4 regions of the Bradyrhizobium sp. JR4.3 genome follow, and region 1 is predicted to be linked to each of the others. Evidence: predicted binding sites of a transcription regulator. Region 1 holds the regulator's gene; each other region holds the start of a gene.

Region 1 (7,145 bases):
CGAATTCAGGCGGGACGATGTCGCCAAGGCCGCCTCCGGCGTTTGGTTCCCGGGCGGTTTTCGGTATGATGGCAATCATGTACCGCGCCGTGACCCGCCAGATCGAAGTGACCGTCGAGCCGAACTTTGTTCCGGAGCAGTCGTCGGCCGACCGCTCCCGTTATTTCTGGGCCTACACCATCGTCATCACCAATTCCGGCGATGAGACCGTGCAGCTCAAGACGCGGCACTGGATCATCACCGATGCCACCGGCCGGCAGCAGGAGGTGAAAGGCGAGGGCGTCGTCGGCGAGCAGCCGACGCTCGCGCCCGGCGAACGCTTCGAATACACCTCCGGCGTGCCGCTCACGACCGCCTCGGGCTTCATGACCGGCCGCTACCAGATGGTCAGCGCAAGCGGCGAACGCTTCGAGATCGACGTGCCGACGTTCTCGCTGGACAGCCCGGACAACAAGCGTGTGTTGAACTAGCGCTGGAAATGGTGGGCACGCTTCGCTTTGCCCACCCTACGGCACCGCGCTACGCGTCCTCGACGCCCGCCTCATCCGGTGTGAACTCGTACACCGAGCTGCAGAACTCGCAGGTCACGACGACCTTGTCGTCCTTGACCATTGCGGCACGGTCGTCGGACGAAAAGCTCTTCAGCATCGATGCCACCGCATCGCGCGAGCAGGAGCATTGCGCCTTCAAGGGCAGCGGATTGAACACGCGCACGCCGCGCTCGTGGAAGAGACGGTAGAGCAGCCGCTCGCCGGACAGCTCGGGATCGATCAGCTCGACGTCTTCGACGGTTTCGATCAGCGAGCGCGCCTCGACCCAGGCATCGTCTTCAGCGACGGCATGGACCTCGACGCCCTCGGGCGCATCGCCGGGATGCAGATCGGCCTGCCGGGCGCGCTCGGGCGCCTTCGGCAGGAACTGCATCAGCATGCCGCCGGCGCGCCAGCGATGCTTGCCGCCGTCGTTCGAACGCCATTCCTCGCCGACGGCGAGACGCACGCGGGTCGGGATCTGCTCGGAGCGCAGGAAATATTCGTGAGCGGCATCTTCCAGGCTACCGCCGTCGAGCGCGACCAGGCCCTGGTAGCGGCTCATGTCGGGGCCCTGGTCGATGGTCATGGCGAGATGACCGTGGCCCAGCAGCGCGCCGGAATGCGTGCCGGAATCCTGGACTTCGCCGAGGCGCGCGGCGTCGTAACGCGCATAGGCGCGCAGGCGATCCGGCGCCTGATAGTCCACAACCAGGAACGACACCGGACCGTCGGTCTGGGCCTGGAGGATGAAGCGGCCCTCGAACTTCAGCGACGAGCCGAGCAGCGTGGTCAGCACGATGGCCTCGCCGAGCAGCTTGCCGACCGGCGCCGGATAATCGTGCTTGGTCAGGATCTCGTCGAGCGCCGGACCAAGCCGCACCAGGCGACCGCGCACGTCGAGCGCGTCGACCTCGTAGGGCAGCACGGCGTCGTCGATCGGAACCGCGGATGGCGCACGAACCGGGCCTTCGGGCCCGGTTTTCATGTCAGGGGATTGGGAAACCATGGCGCTTTATCTGGGGTCGGAAGGCGGAATTGAAAGGGGGGCGGCTGCATCCGGAATGCAGAACGGATCGTACGCAAGCACGGCAAACTCGGTGTCGTCCTGGCGAAAGCCAGGACGACGATCCAAAGCTACTTCACCGGCCCGCGTTACTTCACCGCGTCGAAGCACCAGGCCAGAATGCCCTTCTGCGCGTGCAGGCGGTTTTCGGCCTCGTCGAACACGACGGATTGCGGACCGTCGATCACCTCGTCGGTGACCTCCTCGCCGCGATGGGCGGGCAGGCAGTGCATGAACAGCGCATCGGGCTTGGCCAGCGACATCAGCTGGGCATTGACCTGATAGGGCTTGAGCACGTTATGGCGGTGCTCGCCTTCCTTGTCGCCCATCGACACCCAGGTGTCGGTCACGACACAATCGGCGCCCTTCACGGCGGCTTCGGCATCCGTGCCGAGCATGATCGGCGCGCCGGTCGCCTTGATGAAGTCGCGCATCGCTTTTTTCGGCGCGAGCTCCGGAGGCGTCGCGACATTGAGCTGGAACTTGAAGCGCTCGGCGGCGTGCGCCCAGGACGCCAGCACGTTGTTGTCGTCGCCGGTCCAGGCCACCGTCTTGCCCTCGATCGGGCCGCGATGTTCCTCGTAGGTCATCAGGTCGGCCATCACCTGGCAGGGATGCGAGCGCCGCGTCAGGCCGTTGATAACGGGCACGGTGGCGTTCGCCGCAAGCTCCAGCAGCGCATCGTGATTGAGGATGCGGATCATGATGGCGTCGACATAGCGCGACAGCACCCGCGCGGTGTCGGCGATGGTTTCGCCGCGGCCGAGCTGCATCTCGGCGCCGGTGAGCATGATCGGCTCGCCGCCGAGCTGGCGCATGGCGACATCGAACGACACCCGCGTCCGCGTCGAGGGGCGCTCGAAGATCATCGCCAGCGTCTTGCCTTCGAGCGGCCTGACCGGCTGATGCGCCTTCTGCTTCGCCTTCATCGCGGAGGACGCGGCCAGCATGCGCTTGAGCTCCGACAGCGGCAGCTCGTTGATATCGAGGAAGTGCTTCGGTGTTTTCTTGGGCGTTTTATCGGGCGACGTGCTCATCAGCTTGCCGCCCGCTTGTTGCCGGACAACGCCGCGCAGGCGCGCTCGAGCCGCCCGACGCTGTCCTCGATCTCGGCTTCGGTGACGATCAAAGGCGGCAGGAAACGCACGACATTGTCGCCGGCACCGACGGTGAGCAGTTTTTGGTCGCGCAAGGCGGCAACGAGATCGCCGGAGGGCACCACGGCCTTGATGCCGATCAGGAGGCCCTCGCCGCGCACTTCGCTGACGACATCGCCATGACGGTCGATCACGGAAGCGAGCTTCTGCTTGAGCAGCAGCGACATCCTCTGCACGTGGTCGAAGAAGCCGGGCTTGAGCATGACGTCGAGCACGGTATTCGCCGCCGCGATCGCGAGCGGATTGCCGCCGAAGGTCGAGCCGTGCGAGCCCGGCGTCATGCCGGACGCCGCTTCCGCGGTCGCAAGGCAGGCGCCGATCGGGAAGCCGCCGCCGAGCGCCTTGGCCAGCGACATCACGTCAGGTTCGACGCCAAGGCGGCGGTATGCGAACAGATCGCCGGTGCGGCCCATGCCGGTCTGCACCTCGTCGAAGGCGAGCAACAGGCCGCGCTCGTCGCAGAGCTGGCGCAACGCCCTCAGGAAGGCGGGCGTTGCCGAACGCACACCGCCCTCGCCCTGGATCGGCTCGATCAGGATGCCGGCGGTCTGCGGACCGATCGCCTTTTTCACTGCCTCGAGATCGCCATGCGCGACCTGGTCGAAGCCCTCCATGGGTGGGCCGAAACCTTCGAGATATTTTGCCGAACCCGTCGCGGCCAGCGTCGCCAGCGTGCGGCCATGGAAGGCGCCTTCGAAGGTGATCATGCGATAGCGGTCTGGATGGCCCTTCGCGGCGTGATAGCGGCGCACGATCTTGATCACGCATTCCAGCGCTTCGGCGCCGGAATTGCAGAAGAACACGAAGTCCGCGAAACTTTCATTGCACAGGCGCGCGGCAAGCTTTTCGCCGTCCGGGCTCTGGAACAGGTTCGACATGTGCCAGAGCTTCGTGGCCTGTTCCTGCAACGCCGCGACCAGCGCCGGATGGGCATGGCCGAGCGCATTCACCGCCACCCCGGAGGTGAAATCGAGATAGCGCTCGCCATTGGTCGCGATCAGCCAGCAGCCTTCGCCACGCTCGAAACCGAGGTCGGACCTGGCGAAAACGGGGAGCAAATGCGGCGCTGCGCTGTTAGTCATGACGGTCACTTGAATGTTGCGGACGGTGTGAGCGTGCATTACGCAACGCACCATCGACCGGCCCGGAAAACGAAACGTGCCGCCTCTTGAGGGCGGCACGTGCGACTATCTTAGGCCTGGTGAATCGGGTGTCAATGCCGCCCGGAAAGCCTCGCGAAACGCTGAATCCGTAGTCTTGCGGTGCCGATTTTGCGGGATTTAGCCACGGAACATGTGGAAGCGAGTCGGCGGACTCTTGCGCGGGAGTCACGCCATATTGTAGCGTTTGGATTGTCAGATACGACATCTCGTGCAGTGGTTCTGATCTTTAAGTCCTTATGTACCGGCGTAAACGTTCGGGCGTTCAAGACGCGCCCGGCGAGCCTTAAGGGATTCTGGCGGCACGGGTTTTTGAAGGCTTAGGCATTCGCTGCGAGGCCCCAGGATGGCTGGCGCGCAGCGAGGGAAAGGGTGCAATGACGGTTTTGACCTGGTCCGATGATCGCGTCGAGCAGCTGAAAAAGCTCTGGGAGGCCGGACTTTCGGCCAGCCAGATCGCGGCGGAGCTCGGCAATGTGACCCGCAATGCCGTGATCGGCAAAGTGCACAGGCTCGGTCTTTCGGGCCGCGCCAAGAGCCCATCATCGGCAGCGCCCCGGCCGCGCAAGGCGCGCCCCGCGCAGCACATGATGCGGGTGAGCCGCCCGATCTCGCGCGGCAACACCGCGCTGGCGCAGGCCTTCGAGGTCGAGGCTGAGCCGGATCCGGTCACCTACGACAACGTGGTGCCGATGAGCCAGCGGCTGTCGCTGCTCGAATTGAACGAGGCGACCTGCCACTGGCCGGTCGGCGATCCCTCGAGCCCGGACTTCTTCTTCTGCGGTGGACGGGCGCTGTCCGGCCTGCCCTATTGTGCCCAGCACTCGCGTGTTGCGTACCAGCCGGCGTCGGATCGGCGCCGCGCACCGGTGAAGCCGGGTCCGCGGTAATCACGGCAAGTCGTCGCGCAAAGACAGTTCAATAATTTCAGTGTCGTCCTGGCGAAAGCCAGGACCCATACTCCGAGCACGCAGTAGTCGTGCGAAAGGGGTAACTCTGAGTCTTCGCCAAACCACTCCCTGTGGTTATGGGTCCCGGATCAGCGCTCGCTTCGCTCGCTTGTCCGGGACGACATCGGAGAATGCAGGGACAGCTCGCCAACAAACGAGCCTGCAACCCTACACCTGCTCCGCCTTGGCAAACCGATCATCCAGCGCGTAGCCGGCGCCGCGGACGGTGCGGATCGGGTCCTGTTCGCGGCCGAGATTGAGCAGCTTGCGCAGACGGCCGATATGCACGTCGACGGTGCGCTCGTCGATATAGATGTCGCGGCCCCAGACGCTGTCGAGCAGCTGCTCGCGCGAGAACACCCGGCCCGGATGCTCCAGGAAGAACTCCAACAGGCGATATTCGGTCGGACCGAGATCGATCGGCCGGCCCGATCGCGCCACGCGGCGCTTGTCACGGTCGAGCTCGATGTCGCCAAAGGCAAGCACGGTGGCGAGCCGCTCCGGGCTTGCACGCCGCAGCAGGCCCTTCACGCGTGCCAGCAGCTCCGGCACCGAGAACGGCTTGACGATGTAATCGTCGGCGCCGGTCGCAAGACCCCGCACCCGCTCGCTCTCCTCGCCGCGCGCGGTGAGCATGATGATCGGGAGCTGCTTGGTCTCGGGACGGGTGCGAAGCCGGCGGCACAGTTCGATGCCTGACAGGCCCGGCAGCATCCAGTCGAGCACGATCAGATCGGGGATGTGCTCCTTGAGGCGGGTGTCGGCGTCGTCGCCGCGCATCACCGTCTCGACGTCATAGCCGTCGCCTTCGAGGTTGTAGCGGAGAAGCTCGGTCAGGGCTTCCTCGTCCTCAACCACCATAATGCGTGCGCCCATCGGGTCGTCGCTCCCTTAAGTCTTCAGGTGTTCGGTACCGTGTTGGCGAAGGTCGTCATGTCGCCCTTCGGCCGCTTGTCGGTGATCGCCTGGCCCTCGATCATGTAGAACACGGTCTCGGCGATGTTGGTGGCGTGGTCGCCGATCCGCTCGATGTTCTTGGCGCAGAACATCAGGTGAATACAGAACGAGATGTTGCGCGGATCCTCCATCATGTAGGTGAGGAGCTCGCGGAACAACGAGGTGCAGATGGCGTCGACTTCCTCGTCGCCCTTCCACACCGCCATCGCCGCCGGCAAATCATGCGCGGCATAGGCGTCCAGCACCGACTTGACCTGCTGCTGCACGAGGTCGGTCATGTGCTCGAGGCCGCGGAACAGCTTGAGCGGATGGAAGTCCGTCTCCAGCGCCGCGACGCGCTTGCCCATGTTCTTGGCGAGGTCGCCGATGCGCTCGAGATCGGTCGCGACGCGCATGGCGCCGACGATCTCGCGCAGATCGACCGCCATCGGCTGGCGGCGGGCGATGGTGAGCACCGCACGCTCCTCGATGCGCTTCTGCAGCGCGTCGAGCTCGGTGTCGATGGCGACGACGCGCTGGCCGAGCGGGACGTCGCGGCGGATCAGCGCGTCGACGGACTCGACGATCATGCGCTCGGCGATGCCGCCCATCTCGGCGACCAGGCGGGTGAGTTCCTGGAGGTCGGTGTCGAAAGCCTTTGCGGTATGTTCGGAAGCCATGTCGCGTCTCCTAGCCGAACCGGCCGGTGATGTAATCCTGCGTGCGCCGGTCGGTCGGCGACGTGAAGATCTTGCTGGTGTCGTCGAACTCGATCAGCTCGCCGAGATACATGAAGGCGGTCTTGTCGGAGACGCGCGCCGCCTGCTGCATGTTGTGGGTGACGATCGCGATCGTGTAATCCTCGGACAGCTCCTGGATCAGCTCCTCGACCTTGGCGGTCGAGATCGGGTCGAGCGCCGAACAGGGTTCGTCGAACAGGATCACCTCGGGCCGCACCGCGACGGTGCGGGCGATGCAGAGGCGCTGCTGCTGGCCGCCGGAGAGCGACAGGCCGGAGGCGTTGAGCTTGTCCTTGACCTCGTTCCACAGCGCGCCGCCGCGCAGCGCCTTCTCGACGCGGCCGTCCATTTCGGACTTCGAGATCTTCTCATACAGGCGGATGCCGAACGCGATGTTCTCGTAGATCGTCATCGGGAACGGCGTCGGCTTCTGGAACACCATGCCGACGCGGGCGCGCAGCAAATTGAGGTCCAGCTTGCCGTCGAGGATGTTGGTCTGGTCGAGCATCAGCTGACCGGTGGCGCGCTGGCCGGGATAGAGGTCGTACATCCGGTTGAAGATGCGCAGCAGGGTCGACTTGCCGCAGCCCGACGGACCGATGAACG
Region 2 (7,145 bases), on a different contig from region 1:
CCGCAGCTCCCGCGAATCGATCCCGAGGGGGGCGTGGGTGGCGGCGACGATCAGGCCGCCGCGCGCCAAGTGCTCGCGCATCAATCCGGAAAACATGTCCTGGCCCGCGACATCCAGTGCCGTGGTCGGCTCGTCCAAGAGCCAGACCGGCCGGCGGACGGTCAGCAGGCGGGCCAGCGAGAGCCGGCGGCGCTGGCCTGCGGACAGGAAGGCGGCGGGCAGATCGGCGGCATGGTCGAGCCCGACGGTGGCGAGGCTCTCGCCGGCGTCGAAACGCTCGCCGCCCAAGAAATCGGCCCAGAACGTCAGATTCTCCGCCACGCTCAGGGCTGGCTTCAGGGCGTCGCGATGACCGAGATAATGGCATTGCTCCGGCAATGTCAGCTCGGCGTCACCTCCATCCAGCGCGATCGTGCCGCCCGCCGGAATGAGCAGGCCCGCGATCAGCCGCAGCAGCGAGGTCTTGCCCGATCCGTTGCGGCCGACGACCGCCACGGCTTCGCCGGAGACGGCCCCGAAATCGAGCCCGGCAAACACCTCGCGGCCGCCCCGCACGCATGTGACCCCATGTCCGGAAAGCTGCATCTCGCCTCGTACCAGCCCGCTCAACGTCAGGCCTCAGGAAAACTTGGGGTAGCGTATGGGAATTTTTGGCTCGCGGATTGCCGCGGCACGTTTGTGGCTGTGGCGGCGCGGTTAGAAAGCTTCTATAAGCCCGGAACTACTTGATGCAGCAACTCAACCTGCCCCTGCAAGCGACTCAGCCTGCCTACGCTGACGGTGTTAAAATACCCTGCCGGGTATAACTGACAATTGGGATTTCCTACATGACCTCGCTCGACAGCTTCAAATGCAAAAAGACCCTCAAGGTCGGCGCCAAGACCTATGTCTATTACAGCCTGCCCACGGCCGAGAAGAATGGTCTGAAGGGAATTTCGAAACTCCCCTATTCGATGAAGGTCTTGCTCGAGAACCTGCTCCGCAACGAGGACGGCCGCTCGGTCAAGAAGGAAGACATCGTCGCGGTGTCGAAGTGGCTGCGCAAGAAGTCGCTGGAGCATGAGATCGCCTTCCGCCCGGCGCGCGTGCTGATGCAGGACTTCACCGGCGTCCCCGCCGTGGTCGATCTCGCCGCGATGCGCAACGCGATGCAGAAGCTTGGCGGCGATGCCGAGAAGATCAATCCGCTGGTGCCGGTCGACCTCGTCATCGACCACTCCGTGATCGTGAACTTCTTCGGTGACAACAAGGCGTTCGGCAAGAACGTCACCGAGGAATACAAGCAGAACCAGGAACGCTACGAGTTCCTGAAATGGGGCCAGAAGGCGTTCTCGAACTTCTCCGTCGTGCCGCCCGGCACCGGCATCTGCCACCAGGTCAATCTCGAATATCTCTCCCAGACGGTCTGGACCAAGAAGGAGAAGATGACGGTCGGCAAGAAGACCGGCACCTTCGAGGTCGCCTATCCCGACTCGCTGGTCGGCACCGATTCCCACACCACCATGGTCAACGGTCTCGCCGTGCTCGGCTGGGGCGTCGGCGGCATCGAGGCCGAAGCCTGCATGCTCGGTCAGCCGCTGTCGATGCTGCTGCCCAACGTCGTCGGCTTCAAGCTGAAGGGCGCGATGAAGGAAGGCGTCACCGCGACCGACCTCGTGCTGACGGTCACGCAGATGCTGCGCAAGCTCGGCGTCGTCGGCAAGTTCGTCGAGTTCTTCGGCCCCGGCCTCGACCATCTCTCGGTCGCCGACAAGGCGACCATCGCCAACATGGCGCCCGAATATGGCGCGACCTGCGGTTTCTTCCCGGTCGATGCCGCCGCACTCGATTATCTCAAGACCTCCGGCCGGGCCTCGGCGCGCGTCGCGCTGGTGCAGGCCTATGCCAAGGCGCAAGGGCTGTTCCGCACCGCCAAGTCGGCCGATCCGGTGTTCACGGAGACGCTGACGCTCGACCTCGGTGACGTCGTGCCGTCGATGGCCGGTCCGAAGCGCCCCGAAGGCCGCATTGCGCTGCCGTCCGTGGCCGAGGGCTTCTCGCTCGCGCTCGCCACCGAATACAAGAAGGCCGAGGAGCCGGCGAAGCGCTTTGCCGTCGAGGGCAAGAAGTTCGACATCGGCCATGGCGACGTCGTGATCGCCGCGATCACCTCCTGCACCAACACCTCGAACCCGAGCGTGCTGATCGGCGCCGGTCTGCTGGCGCGCAACGCCGCCGCGAAGGGCCTCAAGGCAAAGCCGTGGGTGAAGACTTCGCTCGCCCCGGGCAGCCAGGTGGTGGCGGCCTATCTCGCCGATTCCGGTCTCCAGGCCGATCTCGACAAGGTCGGCTTCAACCTGGTCGGTTTCGGCTGCACCACCTGCATCGGCAATTCCGGTCCGCTGCCCGAGGAGATCTCGAAGTCGATCAACGACAACGGCATCGTCGCGGCTGCCGTGCTCTCCGGTAACCGCAACTTCGAAGGCCGCGTCTCGCCGGACGTGCAGGCGAACTATCTGGCCTCGCCGCCGCTCGTGGTCGCCCACGCGCTCGCGGGCACCGTCACCAAGAACCTCGCCATCGAACCGCTCGGTGAAGGCAAGGACGGCAAGCCGGTCTACCTGAAGGACATCTGGCCGACGACGAAGGAGATCAACGCCTTCATGAAGAAGTTCGTGACCGCGGCGATCTTCAAGAAAAAGTATGCCGACGTGTTCAAGGGCGACACCAACTGGCGCAAGATCAAGACGGTCGAGAGCGAGACCTATCGTTGGAACATGAGCTCGACCTATGTGCAGAACCCGCCCTATTTCGAAGGCATGAAGAAGGAGCCGGAGCCGGTCACCGACATCGTCGAGGCCCGCATCCTCGCCATGTTCGGCGACAAGATCACCACCGACCACATCTCGCCGGCCGGTTCGATCAAGCTCACCTCGCCCGCCGGCAAATATCTCAGCGAACACCAGGTACGTCCGGCCGACTTCAACCAGTACGGCACGCGGCGCGGCAACCATGAAGTCATGATGCGCGGCACCTTCGCCAATATCCGCATCAAGAACTTCATGCTCAAGGGCGCGGATGGAAATATCCCTGAGGGCGGTCTGACAAAACACTGGCCAGACGGCGAGCAGATGTCGATCTACGACGCCGCGATGAAGTACCAGCAGGAGCAGGTGCCGCTGGTGGTGTTCGCCGGCGCCGAATACGGCAACGGCTCCTCGCGCGACTGGGCCGCGAAGGGCACGCGTCTGCTCGGCGTGCGCGCCGTGATCTGCCAGAGCTTCGAGCGCATCCACCGCTCCAACCTGGTCGGCATGGGCGTGCTGCCGCTGACGTTCGAGGACGGCACCTCCTGGTCGTCGCTCGGTCTGAAGGGCGACGAGAAGGTCACGCTGCGCGGCCTCGTCGGCGAGCTCAAGCCGCGCCAGAAGCTGACCGCGGAGATCGTCTCCGGCGACGGTTCGCTGCAGCGCGTTTCGCTGCTCTGCCGCATCGATACGCTGGACGAGCTGGAATACTACCGCAACGGCGGCATCTTGCACTACGTGCTGCGCAAGCTCGCGGCGTAAGCGCGGACTTGTGAACGGTGGCTCACTGCGAAGTGAGTAGTAGGTTACACGAAGGCGGCCTATCACAAGGCCGCCTTCACGCGTTTGCGGCAGGCTTCAGATGGGCCCGCCCGGCGGAGAACCCCACGCTTTGGACGGTTACTTTGGCGGACGAAAGTGTGAGGCCCGTAAGACTACGGTGACCATCCGGCGGTAAGATTTCCCTCTCACGAGCAATGGTGTACGGCGTTCGACATGACAACAATGACGGCTTCTCATCTGGTTTCACGCTGGTCCGGCGCCCTCTGGTCGGGAGCTCTTGGTCTCTGTGCAATCGTCGCCGTCATTCGTCCTGCCGAGGCTGATCCCCGCGCCGTTGTCGAATTGTTTACCTCGCAGGGCTGCTCCTCCTGCCCGCCGGCCGACAAGATCATCGGCGACCTCGCCCGCGATCCTTCGATCATCGCGCTGAGCATGCCGATCGACTATTGGGACTATCTCGGCTGGAAGGACACATTGGCCGATTCGCGCTTCTCTGCACGGCAGCGTGCCTATTCGCGCATGCGCGGCGACCGCGAAGTCTACACACCGCAGGTCGTGGTCAACGGCTCCACGCATGTCGTCGGCAGCGACCGCACCGGCATCGAAAGCGCGATCGGCAAAACCGACACGGGCACGGGCGTGATGAGCGTGCCGGTGACGATGTCGCTCGCGGGCAAGCAGATCAACGTCTCGGTGGCCGCGAGCAACGAGCCGACCGTGTCCCACGGCGAGGTCTGGATCTGCTCGATTGCGAAATCGGTGCCGATCGCGATCAGCCGCGGCGAAAATCGCGGACAGCAGGTCATCTATCACAACGTGGTGCGCAACCTGCTCAAGGTCGGCGACTGGACCGGCCGTCCGGAAAGCTGGACGGTGCCGATCGAGAACCTCACGCGCGACGGCGTCGACGGTGCCGTGGTCTATGTTCAGGACGGCAGCCGCGAGAAGCCGGGCCCGATGCTGGGCGCGGCGTATACGTCGCTGCACTGACGCGCACACTTCGAATCTTCCGACTCAAGCACGCTCTCAATCCTCATGGTGAGGAGGCGCGTCAGCGCCGTCTCGAACCATGCAGGCCCTACTGAGGCAGCTCGGCCTCGATCCTTCGAGACGCCGCTTCGCGGCTCCTCAGGATGAGGGGAGAGAGTTTGTGCGGAGATGGTGAGATATGCGTCGAGGCAGAAACATCCCGACACAGACAAAACCGACCCAAACAAAAAAGGACCAACTCGCGTTGGCCCTCCTTGTCGTGCGAACAGACCCGATCCTGACGGCCCCGGGGGGCTGGGGGCTGAGGAATCCGGAACCGAAAGGACCGGGTCAACGCACACAAGCCTTTTCGCAATGCAGGGCGGCAGTCGCTTGGCGGAAAAGCGGCGACACTATGATTCCTGCTAACGATCCCGTGACGGTTTGCCGCGACAGAGTTCCACCGCTGCGTGTGGGCGGTTTGCTCCGGTCCAGTGTCCTTCCAGGGGCCCCTTGCGGTGGGGAACAGTTGGCGCGATCATGCAACTGTCATGATCCGCGGTTCCGGGGACGGTCTTCGCGGACGCGGTCATGCTGATGCGACAGGAGGCGACCTATGAGTCTGTCGGAGGATGCCGATCCGAGCGAACAGCGCGCGGCGGCGCGCCCCGCCGCTTCGAATGCGCAGCTGAGCCGCGTGACGTTCAACCGGCTCGAGCTGCACCGTATTCTCAATCTCTACGGCCGGATGGTCGCCGACGGCGAGTGGCGCGACTATGCCATCGACTTCCTCAGGGATCGCGCCGTGTTCTCGGTCTTTCGCCGCGCCTCGGAAGTGCCGATCTATCGTATCGAGAAGGATCCGCGCCTCGCGCGCAAGCAGGGCATGTACAGCGTGATCTCGGCGACGGGCCTGATCCTGCGCCGCGGCCACGAGCTGGAGCGCGTGCTCCTGGTGATCGATCGCAAATTGGCGGTGGTGTGAGCAGGGATCCAGTAGCCCGGATGAGCGTAGCGACATCCGGGTCTTTGCTTGCAGCCTTCCCGGGTATCGCTTCGCTCACCCGGGCTACGGGCCTTACTTCCCCGGCACGCTCTTCGCGCCCTCGCCAAGATCCCGCTGCATCATCACCGTGTCCAGCCAGCGGCCGAATTTCAGCCCGACGCTGGGATGCGTGCCGATCATCTTGAAGCCGCCCTTGCTGTGCACGCCGATCGAACCCGCATTGGCGGAATCGCCGATCACGGCGATCATCTGGCGGAAACCGCGCGCCTCGCACTCGACGATCAGCCGCTCCAGCAGGAGCGCTCCGATGCCGCGGCGGTGGAAGGACGGATCGAGATAGATCGAGTTCTCGACCGTGAAGCGGTAGGCCGGCCGCGGCCGGTAGGCGCCGGCATAGGCGTAGCCGGCGACGCGCCCGTCGAGGATGGCGACGAAATAGGGGTAGCCGCCGTCGATCAGCGTACGGTAGCGGCGCGTCATCTCGGCGAGATCGGGCGGCTCCAGCTCGAACGTCGCGGTGCCCTCGCGGACAGCCTGCTGGTAGATGGCGGTGATGGCGGGAAGGTCGGCCTCAATGGTGGGCCTGATATCGGGTGCGGACATGCCGCAAGATTAGAGCCTTCCTGGGACGGCTGGAAGAGGCGAACCGCCTCCCCACGTCGTCATTGCGAGCGAAGCAGCCTCCATCTTCTCCGCTGTCATGCCCCGCGTAGGCGGGGCATCCAGTACTCCGAAACAGTGCAGCAAGAACAGAGCCGCTGCGGCGTACTGGATCGCCCGCCCCAGTGCGCAATTGCGCACAAGGCGGGCGATGACGACGTCCGGCCCACCCAAACAAAAACCCCGGCCTTTCGGCCGGGGTTCGTGTCCGTCCTCTCGCCTCAGCGCTTAGTCGCGCTGGCCGAGGAGCTGCAGGAGCAGCGTGAACAGGTTGATGAAGTTCAGGTACAGCGACAGCGCGCCGGTGATGGCCGCACGCTCTGCGATGTCACCGCCGGCCGAGGCGTAGCCGTAGATGTAGTCGTTCTTCAGCCGCTGGGTATCCCAGGCGGTGAGGCCCGCGAACACCAGCACGCCGACCACCGACACCACGAACTGCAGCACCGAGCTCGCCAGGAACAGGTTTACCAGGCTCGCGATCACGATGCCGATCAGGCCCATGAACAGGAACGAACCCATTCCGCTCATGTCACGCTTAGTGGTGTAGCCGTAGAGGCTGAGCGCGCCGAAGGTCGCCGCGGTGATGAAGAACACCCGCACGATCGAGGTGTGCGTGAACACCAGGAAGATCGAGGACAGCGAGACGCCCATCAGCGCCGCGAACACCCAGAACAGGATCTGGGCGGTCGAGGGAGCGAGACGGTTGATGCCCGCCGAGATCACGAACACCATGGCGAGCGGCGCGAGCATGAACAGCCACTTCAGCGGGCTGACGAACATCGCGTAGCCGAACGGCGTCAGGAACAGCTTGCCGACGCGGACGGCTTCCGGGGTCGGAACATCCGTCACGGCGGCCATGTAGACGCCGAGCGCGGCCAAGCCGGTGATGGCGAGGCCAATGCTCATGTAGTTGTAGATGCGCAGCATGTAGGCGCGCAGGC
Region 3 (7,145 bases), 180 kb from region 1:
CTGCTCGCGCAACGGCGCGATGATGTCCCGCTCCACCGCGCCACTGAAATCGCTGGACTGCACCAGCGCATCGCACAGCGCAATCAGCCGCGCCTTCTCACCGTCGCGACCGAGCGTGTAACCGAAACCGACCTCGCCGCTCGCAAGCCGCACCGCAGCCCGCGACACCGTCGCTTCGCCGAGATTGAATGGCGCACCGTCGCCGCCGACCCGGCCGCGCAGCATGACGAGGCCGTTTTCCGGCGCGCGCAGATCCTGATGCGCCGGCAAAGCGAGAGCGCGGAGGCGAGCGGCGATCTCGCCCGCCTCCGCGTGCGCCAGCACGGCCATTGCGGCCTTGCGCTGGGCTTGCTGATTGTTGTTCTGGGTCACCACATCCACCGAACTTTTCTGCAGAACTTGCCGAATCCAAGTTGTCTATGATACTAGACAACTTGATACCGGAGCGCCATGACTGTTTCGTGACAAAGGCGTGATTTCTGGAGTAGCTTCCCGGCCACATGAGCATGCAGGACACAGCCTCCTCCGGCGTCGCGTTGTGGCGCCTCGTTGCCGATGGCATCGAGCGCGGCATCGCCGACGGCCGCTTTGCGGCCGGCGACAAGCTGCCGGGCGAGGTGGAGATCGCCGAAACCTATCGCGTGAACCGCCACACCGTGCGACGCGCGCTGGCCGCGCTTGCCGAGCGCGGCATCGTGCGGGCCGAACGCGGCAGCGGAACCTATGTCGAGGCGCAGAAGCTCGCTTATCCGCTGCGCTCGCGGACCCGTTTCTCGGAGATCGTCGGCGCGGACGGCCGCGAACCGCATGGCCGGTTGATCGAGGCGTCGGATGATGTCGCGACCCGCGAACTCGCGCGCGAACTTGGATTGAAGGCCGGCGCACCACTGGTGCGGATCGAGGCGATGCGCCTCGCCGACCGCACGCCGATCTGCGTCTCCACGACGTGGCTGTCAGCGCAGCTATTCCCGGGTGCGGGCGACGTCTTTGCTGCCACCCGCTCGATGACGAAACTGCTCGAGCATTACGGCGTCCGCGACTATCGCCGGGGCGCGACCCGGATCACCGCCGGCATCGTCGACGCAACCGACGCCGCCCGGCTCGATCTGGCGCTGGGACGACCGATCCTGGTGGTCGATGCCACCGACCACGATCTCGACGGCAAGCCGCTGGTGACCAAGCATTCGCGCTTTGCCGCGGAGCGAGTGGAATTTCTGGTGGAGAACGGGTGAAGAATCGTAGGGTGGGCAAAGGCGCGCTTGCGCCGTGCCCACCATCTATCCAACGTCGCGATTGAAGTGGTGGGCACGCTTCGCTTTGCCCACCCTACGAAATCGGTGATCAGGCCACCGCCCTTCGCCCAATAATCGCAAACCGCAATTTTCCCGAGACGAAATCGATCGCGGCGACCGCGACCAGGATCATCAGGATCAGGAACGACACCTTCTGCCATTCCAGTACGCGGATCTGCTCGGCGAGCTGGAGGCCGATGCCGCCGGCGCCGACGATGCCGATGATGGTGGCCGAGCGCGTATTCGACTCGATGAAATAGAGCACCTGCCCGGCAATCACGGGCAGGACCTGCGGCAGCAGGCCGAAGCGGATCTCGTGCAGCGCGCTGCCGCCGGAGGCGCGGATGCCCTCGACCTGCTTCTGGTCGGCGCCCTCAATCGCTTCCGAGAACAGTTTTCCAAACGCGCCGAAATCGGACACGGCAATGGCGAGCACGCCGGCAAACGGGCCGAGCCCGACCACGTTGATCCACACCAGCGCCCAGATCAGCGTGTCGACGCCGCGGATCGAATCCAGGAAACGTCGAATCGCGAAGCGCAAAATGCTCGACGGCACGACGTTACGCGCGGCAAGAAGACTGACCGGCAGCGCGAACAGTGCGGCCAGCGTCGTGCCGAGCAGCGCGATCGACAGCGTCTCGCCCAGCGCCTTCAGATAGATCGGCAGCGACGAGCCGGGATCCGGCGGAATCATCATCAGGCTGATCCAGCCGAGCTGGCTGAGCCCGGCGACGAAGCGCGAGGGCGAGAAGTCGAGATCGACGAGGCCATAAATCAGGATCGCGAGCGCCGCGACGATCATCGCCGGCATCGCGAGCCGCGCCGAGGCCGGCCGGTCGAACACGTCAGGATAGCGCGCGCGAAGCGCCGCGGTGTCGATCTCCTGCGGTCCCGTCACGTCCGCGCCTCCTTGCCGAACAGGCGGCCGCGCAGCCAGCCGGTGCTGATGTCGATGATGAAGACCGTGACGATGATGGTGAGCAGGATCGCGCTGACGTCGGAGTAGTAGAACTTGCGGATGGCGACGACGAGCTCCTGGCCGATGCCACCGGCACCGACAAAGCCCATCACGGAGGCCTCGCGGACGTTGATCTCGAAACGCAGCAGCGCGTAGCTGGCATAGCCTGCCGTGACCTGCGGCAGGATGGCGAAGCGCATACAGGAGAGCCAGCTTGCGCCGGTCGAGCGAACGCCTTCGACCGGCTTCATGTCGGCGTTCTCGACGATCTCCGAGAACAGCTTGCCGAGCGCGCCGGTGGAGTGAATCGCAATTGCGAGCACACCCGCCATCGGACCGAGACCGAAGGCGATCACGAAGATCAGCGCAAACACGATGCCGGGCACCGTGCGGGCGAATTCGAGCAGGCGCCGCACCGTGAAACGCAGCCAGGGCGCGGGCGAGGTGTTTTCAGCAGCGAAGAAGTTGAGGCAAAATGCAAAAACCGCGCCGATCAACGTGCCGACATAGGAGATCAGCACGGTCTCGCCCAGCATCTTCAGCCATTTGCGCCAGCCCCACAGCCACTCGCCGACATCGGTCCAGACCCGCTGTCCGTTGTCGAGTGTAAGGATGCGGTCGAAATAGCTGATGAAGTTGCCGTAATGGGTGAACAGCGTGCGCAGATTCACTTCGGCGCCGAACGCGGCCAGACACAGTGCAGCGGCGAAGATCACGGCTCCAAACAGGAGTCGGAGCCGCCTGCGCGCGACCGCCTGGCGATAGGCGGCGTTGAGCACGGCGAGCTGCTGCTCGGGAAGGATCGAAACCGCGACGGTCATCTGATCAGGACAGGTGGTCGATCAAAGAGAAAGAGCCGGGTCCATCGACCCGGCTCCAGTGGCATCGTCCGAAACTCAGGACGCCTTCTTCTTACGCAGCGCATCGACGAACTTGATCAGCTCGATCGTGCCATCCCAATCCTTGGTGGTCGCGGGATGAAAACCCTTCTTCTGGCCGTCCTGGAGGCGGTCGAAGGCAGCCTTGTCCTTGGCCGGCGCGTCGAAGAACGCCTTCGCGATCGCGGCCTTGGCCTCTTCCGGCAGATCGGAATTGTAGGCATAGGGACCGTTGATGATCGGCGCCGATTTGTGGATGATGCGGAAATCGTCCTTCTTCATCGCCGAACCGTCGGCATTCTTCAGCATGCCCTTGGTCAGCATCTGCGCCAGCGTCGAATCGTCATCGCTGGTCCACTGGTTGGCGGCAACGTCGACAGTGCCCTGCGCCAGCGCCAGGATCGCGTTCTCATGGCTGCCGGTGAAGACGACCTTGCTGAAATAGGTGTCGGCATCCGCGATGCCCATCTTGTCGAGCTCGAAGCGCGGCACGTTGTTGCCGGAGGTCGAGTTCGGGTCGACCAGGCCGAGGTTCTTGCCTTTGAGCTGGTCGATGCTCTTGTAGGGGCTGCTCGTCTTGACGAAGAACACCGAGTAATAGCCGGTCGAGCCGTCGGAATTGATGTCGTTGGCGAAGGCGTCGGTCTTGACGCCGGTCAGGCGGGCGCGGGCGAACGAGGCAGAGCCGTAGCTCGCGATGTGGATGTTGCCGGCGCGCTGGCCTTCGATCACGGCAGCGTAGTCGTTGGCGATGCGCAGCGTGACTTTCACGCCCAGTTCCTTGGAGAGATAGCTCATGAACGGCGCCCAGCGCTCGGTGACGCCCGAGGCGTTTTCCGCCGGAATGACCGCGAAGGTCAGCTCGGGATATTTGGCCTTCCAGTCTTCGGCGGACGCGGAAGTCGTGAACGCGAGCGCGGCGGCGCCGGCAAGAATCAATCTGCGAGTAATCATGATAGCCTCTTCATTGGTTGAGGTCGGTTGACGCAAAACTGGTGAGTCCTGAAGCGGCGCAGCTCAGGCGGCGGCCGCCGTTCCAAGCGCCGGAATGCCCTGTCGCACCGGTGCAGGCGTGCCGCCCATGACATCGGCGGCTTCGAGATCGTAGAGCTCGCGCGCAACGTGCTCGGTCAACTCGGCCGGCGCGCCGTCGAACACCACGCGACCCTGCGCCATGCCGATCAGCCGGTCGCAATAGCTGCGCGCCAGATCGAGCGAATGCAGGTTGCAGAGCACGGTGATGCCGAAATGCTTGTTGATGCGCAGCAGCGCATCCATCACGATCTTGGTGTTGCGCGGGTCGAGCGAGGCGATAGGCTCGTCGGCGAGAATGATGTCGGGCTGCTGCACCAGGGCGCGGGCGATCGCCACGCGCTGCTGCTGGCCGCCGGAGAGCTGATCGGCGCGCTGGGCTGCGAGCGGGGCGATATCGAACTGTTCGAGCGCGGACATCGCCAGCGCCTTGTCCTGCTCGGGCCAGGTCTGCGACAGCGAGCGCCAGGCTGGCATCGTCGCGAGCCGTCCCATCAGGACGTTGGTGAGAACATCGAGCCGGCCGACCAGGTTGAACTGCTGAAAGATCATCGCCGAGCGCGCTCGCCACTGCCGCAGCTCCTTGCCGCGCAGCGCCGTGACGTCGAGGCCGTCGAACAGGATGCGGCCCTGTGAAGGGGTCGCGAGACGGTTGATGGTCCGGAGCAGGGTCGACTTGCCGGCGCCGGACCGTCCGATCACGCCGACGAAGCCGCCGGGAGAAACTTGAAACGAAGCGTCGTCCACCGCGGCTTTCACGCCGAAGCGACACGTCAGACCTTCAACCACCAGCATGCAGGGCTCCAGAGTAGCTGGGACCCACCGCTAACGCCGGCGCTTGACACTTGTGTGACACGGACGTTGCGGTGCGGCGATCCTACACACCTCATCCCCTGTTCATCCCTTGTCACCGCGTCGTCATGACATTGTCATCAAGCCGCTCGAAGAGAAACGCCCGCCCTCTCGTTCGGATGCAACATGGCCGCCAAAGCGCTTTCGGTCCAGCCGACCATCGATCCCTCGGCGAAGCTGCACGACACCAGGCTTGGGGCCTACACCGAGGTCGGCGCGCGCACGATGCTGCACGAAGTGACGATGGGCGAGTACTCCTATGTCGTGAACGACGCCCAGATCACCTACACCACCATCGGAAAATTCTGCTCGATCGCGGCGATGACACGGATCAATCCGGGCAATCACCCGATGAACCGCGCCACGCAGGCGCACTTCACCTATCGGTCGAGCGCCTATTTCGAAGGCGAGAGCGACGACACGGAATTCTTCGACTGGCGGCGCCAGCATCACGTCCATATCGGTCACGACGTCTGGATCGGTCACGGCGCGATCGTGCTGCCGGGTCGCAACATCGGCACCGGCGCGGTGATCGCGGCCGGCGCCATCGTCACCAAGGACGTGCCGGCCTACACCATCGTTGCCGGCAATCCGGCGCGCATCGTTCGCCGGCGGTTCTCGGAAGAGGTTGCGGGGCGGCTTGCGAGGCTCGCCTGGTGGGACTGGGATCACGACAAGTTGCGTGAAGCCCTGCCCGATTTCCGCAAGCTCGGGATTGAGGATTTCCTCACGGCATACGAAGCACGGGCACCTTCCTCTGCCAGCAAACGAAGCGCGGTCGCGTGACAGACATATTCCTCGAGGGCGGCCGGGCCCTGATCGGCTCCGAATTCGTCGAAACGTCGCTTCTCGTGTCCGGAACGGACATCGCGCAGGTCGATGGCTCTCGCAGCCGCGTACGACTTGCGATCGACGCGCGCGACCTGCTGGTGCTGCCTGGCATCGTCGATCTGCACGGCGATGCCTTCGAGCGACAGATGATGCCGCGTGCCGGGGTCGACTTCCCGATCGATGTGGCGCTCGCCGACAGCGATCGCCAGGCGATCAGCAACGGCATCACCACGGTGTTTCACGCCACGACCTGTTCGTGGGAGCCGGGCCTGCGCAGCGCCGACAATGCGCGCGGCCTGATGGAGGCGATCGAACGGCAGCGCCCGCAGTTTGCCGCCGACACCCGCTTTCACCTGCGCCACGAGACCTACAATCTCGACGCCGAGGCCGAGATCTCGCAGTGGCTCAGCGAGGGCCGCGTCGACCTGTTCGCCTTCAACGACCACATGGACGGCACGGTTGGGGACATGGCCAAGCCCCGCAAGCGCAACCGCATGGTGGAGCGCACCGGCCTCTCGGGTGAAGATTTCGACCGGCTGGTCGGACACATAATGTCCCGCGCCGCGGATGTGCCGGCTTCCGTGTCGCGACTCGCCGCGGCGGCGCGCGCCGCCGACGTGCGGATGCTCTCGCATGACGATGCGACGCCGGCGATGCGCCAGAGCTTTCGCGCGATGGGCGTGGCGATCGCGGAGTTTCCGATCAACGAGGAGACGGCGCGGGCGGCAGCAAGCCACGGTGATGCCATCGTCTACGGCGCGCCAAACGTCGTGCGCGGCGGTAGCCACACCGGCTGGACCAAGGCATCCGACATGATCGCCAAAGGGCTCTGCTCGGTGCTGGCCTCGGACTACTACTATCCCGCGCAGCTGCTCGCTGCGTTCCGGCTCGCCGCCGATGGCGTGCTGCCGTTGACCGAGGCCTGGAATCTGGTCTCCGCCGCGCCTGCGCGCGCGACCGGCCTTGCCGATCGCGGCGTACTCGCTGAAGGACGGCGCGCGGACATTCTGCTGGTCGACGACCGCGTGCCGCTGCGGCCGCGGCTGATCGCCGTGATATCAGGCGGCAAGCTCGTACATCTCACCGACGCGACGCGGTTGCTTGGCATGGCAGCTGCCCCGCGCGAAGCTGTCGTCGCGGCATAAACCCGCTATGCTCGAACGATGACAAGTTTCCCCCGCTACGCGATCTACCATGCCGCCAGTGCCGACAGCGCCGTCTCGCGCTTCGGCGCCGAACTGCTCGGCTATGATGCGCATACCGGCCGAGAGCTGCCGTTCCCGGACGAGGCGCTGCGCACGG
Region 4 (7,145 bases), on a different contig from region 1:
GAGATCATGATCCGGCTTCTGGTATTTGGCGCGATCCGCCTCTGACGGTACGCTTTGGATCGTGAGCTGGAGATTCTGGCCATAGGGATAGTCGATCTCGGGAATACAGGGACCAGGCTCGAGCGGGCTGCAGTAGGACGGCGTGCAGGGCCTGCCGTCGAGGACGCTGCACGGCTCGTGCGAAAACGGAATTGGGTTGATTTGCCTGGGCCGCGCGTCCGCGGCGATCGTCGAGATCGCCAGCAGGAAGAAAACAAGGATGCCGCGCCACATGACCAGAACGTGGCATCGCCGGAGAAGCCGTCAAGCCTGCAAGCGTTCACATGCTCGCGCGTACACGCGGTGTCGTCGTCCGGCTTGACCGGACGACCCAGTATCCCAGAGGCGATTGTGATTGAGCCGAGAGGCTGCGGCGTACTGGATGCCCCGCCTGCGCGGGGCATGACAGCGGTGGGACGGAGCCACACCCTAGCCCTTCTTCTTGACGTCCTTGACGTTGGTGAACTCGATGCCCTCGGCCCGTTCCCTTGTGTAGCCGAGATAGAACTCGTTCCGCGCCAGATAGACGGGATCGCCGTCGACATCGTCGGCGATGCTGGAGGTGTTGGCAGCGATGAAGGTATCGAGCTTCTTGCGGTCGCCCGAGGAGACCCAACGCGCGAGCTGGAACTCGCTGACCTCGAATTCGACCGGGAGGGAATATTCCGCATCCAGCCGCGCCTTGAGCACGTCGAGCTGGAGAGCGCCGACGACGCCGACCAACGCGGGCGCGCCGTCGCGCGGGCGGAACACCTGCACCACGCCCTCTTCCGACATCTGCTGAAGCGCTTCCTTCAGCTTCTTGGCTTTCATCGCATCGGTGAGACGCACGCGGCGGACGATTTCCGGCGCAAAGCTCGGCACGCCGACGAAGTTGAAATCCTCACCGTCGGTCAGCGTATCGCCGATGCGCAGCGTGCCGTGATTGGGAATGCCGACGACATCGCCGGCATAGGCTTCGTCCGCAACCGAACGGTCCTGCGCGAAGAAGAATTGCGGGCTCGACAGCGGCATGCTCTTGCCGGTGCGCACGAGCTTCGCCTTCATGCCGCGGCTCAGCTTGCCGGAGCACAGCCGCGCGAAGGCGATGCGGTCGCGGTGGTTGGGATCCATGTTGGCCTGGATCTTGAACACGAAGGCGCTCATGCGCGGGTCGGTGGCTTCGACCTTGCGCTGGTCGCTCTCCTGCGCGCGCGGCTCGGGCGCGAACTTGCCGAGCCCTTGCAGCAGGTCGCCGACGCCGAAATTGCGTAGCGCGCTGCCGAAATAGACCGGCGTCAGATGGCCCTCGCGAAACGCTTCGAGCTCGAACGGCTTTGAAGCCGCGGTGACGAGCTCGAGCTCGTCCTTGACCGCTGACACGTCGAGATTGGCGTTGAGCTTGGCGAGCTCGGCGATCTCGATCTGCTGCGCCGCGCCGGTCTTGGCACCGCCGCCTTCGAGCAGGCGCACGCCGCCATTGACGACGTCATAGGTGCCGAGGAACTCGCGGCCGCGGCCGACAGGCCAGGTCATCGGCGTGGTATCGAGCGCCAGCGTCTTCTCGATCTCGTCGAGGAGCTCGAACACGTCGCGGCTCTCGCGGTCCATCTTGTTGATGAAGGTGATGATCGGGATGTCGCGAAGACGACATACCTCGAACAGCTTTCGGGTGCGCGCCTCGATGCCCTTGGCGGCGTCGATCACCATGACGGCGGAATCGACCGCCGTGAGCGTGCGATAGGTGTCTTCCGAAAAGTCCTCGTGACCCGGCGTGTCCAGCAGGTTGAAAACGAGGCCCTCGAACTCGAAGGTCATGACCGAGGTCACGACCGAGATTCCGCGCTCGCGCTCGATCTTCATCCAGTCCGAACGCGTGTTGCGCCTCTCGCCCTTGGCCTTGACCTGGCCGGCCAGATTGATGGCGCCACCGAACAGCAGCAGCTTTTCGGTCAGCGTGGTCTTGCCGGCGTCCGGATGCGAGATGATGGCAAAGGTACGCCGCCGCGACACTTCAGCGGCAAGCGAGGAACGGGCCGTCGATTCGGCTGTGGTGGCGATGTCGGACATTGCGGCAGCGTTTGGCAGGGAAAATGAGCCTGATCAAGCCTCATCTGGTGATTGCGGAGCCTTCCGGCCAGTCCCATATCGGGCCCAAGATCAGGTTGGGAGGGACGGCCTTCCCTTCCCACAGCACGCCAGTCGCGGGGACGACCCTGCCTTGAATGGAGGGTCGTCATGGCCTGGAGCATCCTGTTCGTCGCCGGTCTGCTGGAGGTCTCCTGGGCGATCGGCCTCAAATACACCGAGGGGTTCAGCAAGCTCGTTCCGTCGGTCCTCACGCTCGGCGCCATGGCCGGCAGCATCATCCTGCTCGGGCTCGCCCTCAAATCGCTGCCGATTGGAACCGCTTATGCAGTCTGGACCGGCATCGGCGCGGTCGGTACCGCGACGCTCGGCATCGTCCTGTTCGGCGAGCCGGCCACCGCGTTCCGCCTCGCCAGCATCGGGCTGATCGTCGCCGGGATTGTCGGGCTGAAGCTGGTTACCTGAGGAAGATCTTGACCGCCCACCAGCTCAGCGCGGCGACGATGGCCGAGGCCGGCATCGTGATCACCCAGGCATAGACGATCGAGCTGGCGACGTTCCAGCGCACCGCCGAAAGGCGGCGGGCGGCGCCGACGCCGACGATGGCCCCGGTGATGGTGTGGGTGGTCGAGACGGGAACGCCGAGGAAGGTCGCCATGAACAGGGTCGCGGCACCGCCGGTCTCGGCGCAAAATCCCTGCATCGGGGTCAGCTTGGTGATGCGCAGGCCCATGGTGCGAACGATGCGCCAGCCGCCCATCAGCGTCCCCATCGCCATCGCGGCCTGGCACGAGAGCACCACCCAGAAGGGTACGAAGAATTCGCCGCCGAGCTGGCCCTGCGAATAGAGCAGCACGGCGATGATGCCCATGGTCTTCTGCGCGTCGTTGCCCCCATGGCCGAGCGAATAGAGCGAGGCGGAGGCGAATTGCAGGATGCGGAAGGCGCGATCCACGGCAAAGGGCGTGGAGCGCACCGAGGCCCAGGAGACGATCGCGACCAGCACCATCGCGAGCAGGAAGCCGACGAGCGGAGACAGCACGATAGCGATCACCGTCTTGGACAATCCGCTCCAGACCGCCGCCGAAAGGCCGGCTTTGGCCACACCGGCACCAAACAAGCCGCCGATCAATGCATGAGACGAGGACGATGGGATGCCGAGCGCCCATGTCACGAGGTTCCAGACGATGGCGCCGACGAGCGCGGCGAAGATCACCTGAGCATCCACGATCGCGGGATCGATGATGCCGGTGCCGATGGTCTGGGCGACGTGGAGCCCGAACACCATGAAGGCGACGAAATTGAAGAACGCGGCCCAGAACACCGCGTATTGCGGCCGCAGCACGCGAGTCGAGACGATGGTCGCAATCGAATTGGCGGCGTCGTGCAGGCCGTTCAGGAAGTCGAACAGCAGCGCGACGGCGATCAATCCGATCAGGACGGGAAGACCCAACGCAACATCCACGGCGTGGCCCCTGCCCTAAACTTGCTCGATGACGATGCTGTTGATCTCGTTCGCGACGTCGTCGAAGCGATCGGCGACTTTCTCGAGATGGTCGTAAATCTCTGCGCCCACGATGAAATCCATCGCGTTGCCGTCGCGATGCTTGAGGAACAGTTCCTTCAGCCCGATATCATGGAGATCGTCGACGCGGCCTTCCAGTTTGCCAAGCTCTTCCGTGATCGCAGTCAGCATGGCCACGTTCTGACCGATCTTCTGCATCAGCGGCAGCGCACGGCCGACCAGATTGGCGCATTCGATCAGGAGCCCGCCGATCTCCCGCATCGGGGGCTCGAAGCTGCGGACCTCGAACAGCATCACGGCCTTGGCGGTCTGCTGCATCTGGTCGATGGCGTCGTCCATCGAGGTGATCAGGTTCTTGATGTCGCCGCGGTCGAACGGGGTGATGAAGGTGCGACGCACCGCCGTCAGCACCTCACGGGTGATATTGTCCGCATCGTTCTCGAACTGGTTGACGCGCTGGCAATAGACCGGCGTCTCCTCGCCCCCGTTGAGCATGCTCTGGAGCGCGATCGAGCCCTGGATCACGGTCTGGGCGTGGCGGTCGAACAGGTCGAAGAACCGTTCTTCCTTGGGCAGGAAAGAGCGAAACAATCGCATCATGGGAGAGAAACTACCGGTTGGATAATGGCCTGGCCAAAGGGGGCCGTCATGAAACTGTCATAGACCATTTTCGATCCACGCGCGTGCCACCTCACGCCCGTGGAGCCGGATCATCCACCGCTTTCGCGAGTCAACACATCTTCCATTAGATCAATGACTTACAGCGACCGCCGGAAGTAATGCGCGATTTCGCCGATGACGCCACGGCGGAAGGTGAGCACGCAGATCACGAAGATCGAGCCCTGGATCACGGTCACCCACTGCCCGAACCCCGCCAGATATTGCTGCATGGCGATGATCACGAAGGCACCGACCACGGGACCGAACACGGTTCCTAGACCACCGACCAGCGTCATCAGCACGACTTCGCCCGACATTGACCAGTGCACGTCGGTGAGCGAGGCATTCTGCGCCACGAAGACTTTCAGCGCACCGGCAAAGCCGGCCAGCGTACCCGACAGGACGAAAGCCAGGAACTTGTACTGATCGGTGCGGTAACCCAGCGAGATCGCGCGCGGCTCGTTCTCGCGGATCGCCTTGAGGACTTCGCCGAAGGGCGAGTTGATGATGCGGAAGATCAGCAGGAAGCCGGCGAGGAAGCCGACCAGAACCACATAGTAGAGCACGGTCGGCTTGGTCAGATCGAACACGCCGAACATGCGTCCTTGCGGGATGCCCTGGATGCCGTCTTCGCCATGGGTAAACGGCGCCTGGAGGTAGATGAAGTACAGAAGCTGCGACAGCGCCAGCGTGATCATCGAGAAATAGATGCCCTGGCGCCGGATCGAGATATAGCCCGTGATGAGCGAGAGCACGAAGGCACCGGCGACGCCGACGAGGATGCCGAGCTCCGGCGGCAGCGCCCAGACCTTCAGCGCATGCGCGCTGCAATAGCCGGCGGTGCCTAAGAACATCGCATGGCCGAAGGACAGCAAACCGCCGTAGCCGATCAGCAGGTTGAAGGCGCAGGCGAGCAGCGCGAAGCACAGCGCCTGCATCACGAAGAACGGGTAGACGCCCGTGAATGGCACCGAAGCCAGCAGCAGCGCCATCACCACGAACACGATCATCTCGTCGCGGATCGCGCGCGGGGTTACCGGCAGCGTGTCGTCCGTCAAGGCTGTCATATCAGGCCGCCCTTCCCGTCAATCCCGTTGGCTTCACCAAGAGCACCAGCACCATCAGCACGAACACGACGGTGTTGGAGGCCTCGGGGTAGAAATATTTGGTCATGCCCTCGATCACACCGAGCGCAAAGCCGGTGATGATGGAGCCCATGATCGATCCCATGCCGCCAATCACGACCACCGCGAACACCACGATGATCAGGTCGGCGCCCATCAGCGGCCGCACCTGGTTGATCGGCGCCGACAGCACGCCGGCAAGCGCGGCCAGGCCGACACCCAAACCATAGGTCAGCGTGATCATGCGCGGCACGTTGACGCCGAAGGCGCGCACCAGCGTCGGGTTTTCAGTCGCGGCACGCAAATAGGCGCCGAGACGCGTCTTCTCAATCAGGAACCAGGTCGCGATGCAGACCACCAGCGAGAAGATGACGACCCAGCCGCGATAAATGGGCAGGAACATGAAGCCGAGATTCATGCCGCCCTTGAGCTGGTCCGGAATGGCGTAAGGCATGCCAGAGGAGCCGAAATAGTTCTGGAACACGCCCTGCACGATCAGCGCAATGCCGAAGGTCAGGAGCAGGCCGTAGAGATGATCGAGCCCCGTCAGCCATTGCAGCATGGTCCGTTCCAGGATCATGCCGAAGATGCCGACGATGATCGGCGCCAACAGCAACGCCCACCAGTAGTTGATGCCGCCGATGTTCAGCAGGAAGTAGGCGACGAACGCGCCCGTCATGTAGAGCGCGCCATGGGCGAAATTGATGATGTTGAGCATGCCGAAGATCACGGCAAGCCCGAGACTGAGCAGCGCGTAGAACGAGCCGTTGATCAGTCCCACCAGTAGCTGAGCGTAAAGAGCCTGCATCGATCCCGCACCCGGTCCCTTCGGCGTTCCCTGAAAGTCGCCCGCAGGCCTGATGGCCTGCGGGCGGTTATCTTACTTCTTCAAGAGCGCGCACTTGCTCTCGGACAGCGGCGTGAAGGCCTGGTCGCCCGGCACCGTGCCGACCAGCTTGTAGAAGTCCCACGGTCCCTTGGACTCGGAGGGCTTCTTCACCTCGAACAGATAGGCATTGTGGATGGTGCGACCGTTGGGCTGGATCTCGCCCTTGCCGAACAGATCGTCTTCCGTCGGCATCGACTTCATCTTCTCGACGACCTTGGCGCCGTCGTGCGGGTTGCCGCCGAGCGCTTCCAGTGCCTTGAAATAGTGACGCACGCCCGCATAGACGCCGGCCTGCACCATGGTCGGCGGCGCGTTGTTCTTCATCTTCTCGGCGAAGCGCTTGGAGAACGCCCGGGTCTGGTCGTTCATGTCCCAGTAGAAGGTCTCGGTGAAGTTGAGGCCTTGAGCGGTCTCGAGCCCGATCGCCTTGACGTCAGTCAGGAACAGCAGCAGCGCCGCGAGCTTCTGGCCGCCCTTGACGATGCCGAACTCGGCCGCCTGCTTGATCGTGTTGGTGGTGTCGCCGCCCGCATTGGCAAGGCCGATGATCTTGGCCTTGGAGGCCTGCGCCTGGAGCAGGAAGGACGAGAAGTCCGGCGTGTTCAGCGGGTGCTTGACGCCGCCGACCACCTTGCCGCCATTGGCCGTAACGACAGCGGTGGTGTCGCGCTCCAGCGCCGCGCCAAAAGCGTAGTCCGCGGTCAGAAAGAACCAGGTGTCGCCGCCAGCCTTCACCAGCGCCTGGCCGGTGGTGTGGGCCAGCATGTAGGTGTCGTAGGTCCAGTGCACCGTGTTGGGCGAGCACTGCGCGTTGGTCAAATCCGAGGTCGCCGCGCCCGAG

What was found. The regulator PhoB, encoded in region 1, activates phosphate uptake and scavenging genes when phosphate is short. The targets are predictions, from matches to a motif close to TGTCATNNANCTGTCAT.
Region 2: a site for PhoB is predicted at 5,075-5,091, ahead of ABIB91_RS29950 (DUF2794 domain-containing protein). Genes of this name have one in related genera too.
Region 3: a site for PhoB is predicted at 5,077-5,093, ahead of phnC (phosphonate ABC transporter ATP-binding protein). Genes of this name have one in related genera too.
Region 4: a site for PhoB is predicted at 4,276-4,292, ahead of ABIB91_RS24040 (DUF47 domain-containing protein). Genes of this name have one in related genera too.

What each region holds. Positions count from the first base shown of each region.
Region 1 is NZ_JBEPQF010000008.1:225,030-232,174, forward strand. It holds gene apaG (Co2+/Mg2+ efflux facilitator ApaG/CorD) at 66-470, shown strand; gene ABIB91_RS16020 (Hsp33 family molecular chaperone) at 520-1,539, opposite strand; gene argF (ornithine carbamoyltransferase) at 1,686-2,633, opposite strand; gene ABIB91_RS16030 (aspartate aminotransferase family protein) at 2,633-3,835, opposite strand; gene ABIB91_RS16035 (GcrA family cell cycle regulator) at 4,291-4,803, shown strand; gene phoB (phosphate regulon transcriptional regulator PhoB) at 5,032-5,739, opposite strand; gene phoU (phosphate signaling complex protein PhoU) at 5,763-6,479, opposite strand; gene pstB (phosphate ABC transporter ATP-binding protein PstB) at 6,490-7,145, opposite strand, start outside.
Region 2 is NZ_JBEPQF010000024.1:63,825-70,969, reverse strand. It holds gene ccmA (heme ABC exporter ATP-binding protein CcmA) at 1-585, opposite strand, end outside; gene acnA (aconitate hydratase AcnA) at 828-3,548, shown strand; gene ABIB91_RS29955 (DUF1223 domain-containing protein) at 3,783-4,559, shown strand; gene ABIB91_RS29950 (DUF2794 domain-containing protein) at 5,155-5,523, shown strand; gene ABIB91_RS29945 (GNAT family N-acetyltransferase) at 5,617-6,147, opposite strand; gene ABIB91_RS29940 (Bax inhibitor-1/YccA family protein) at 6,433-7,145, opposite strand, start outside.
Region 3 is NZ_JBEPQF010000008.1:45,910-53,054, forward strand. It holds gene phnG (phosphonate C-P lyase system protein PhnG) at 1-330, opposite strand, end outside; gene phnF (phosphonate metabolism transcriptional regulator PhnF) at 501-1,232, shown strand; gene phnE (phosphonate ABC transporter, permease protein PhnE) at 1,342-2,190, opposite strand; gene phnE (phosphonate ABC transporter, permease protein PhnE) at 2,187-3,071, opposite strand; gene phnD (phosphonate ABC transporter substrate-binding protein) at 3,147-4,082, opposite strand; gene phnC (phosphonate ABC transporter ATP-binding protein) at 4,146-4,955, opposite strand; gene ABIB91_RS15175 (LbetaH domain-containing protein) at 5,139-5,798, shown strand; gene ABIB91_RS15180 (alpha-D-ribose 1-methylphosphonate 5-triphosphate diphosphatase) at 5,795-6,988, shown strand; gene ABIB91_RS15185 (DUF1045 domain-containing protein) at 7,007-7,145, shown strand, end outside.
Region 4 is NZ_JBEPQF010000016.1:41,357-48,501, reverse strand. It holds gene ABIB91_RS24060 (UCP034077 family protein) at 1-273, opposite strand, end outside; gene ABIB91_RS24055 (peptide chain release factor 3) at 469-2,088, opposite strand; gene sugE (quaternary ammonium compound efflux SMR transporter SugE) at 2,257-2,571, shown strand; gene ABIB91_RS24045 (inorganic phosphate transporter) at 2,564-3,571, opposite strand; gene ABIB91_RS24040 (DUF47 domain-containing protein) at 3,587-4,231, opposite strand; gene ABIB91_RS24035 (branched-chain amino acid ABC transporter permease) at 4,390-5,358, opposite strand; gene ABIB91_RS24030 (branched-chain amino acid ABC transporter permease) at 5,360-6,223, opposite strand; gene ABIB91_RS24025 (ABC transporter substrate-binding protein) at 6,296-7,145, opposite strand, start outside.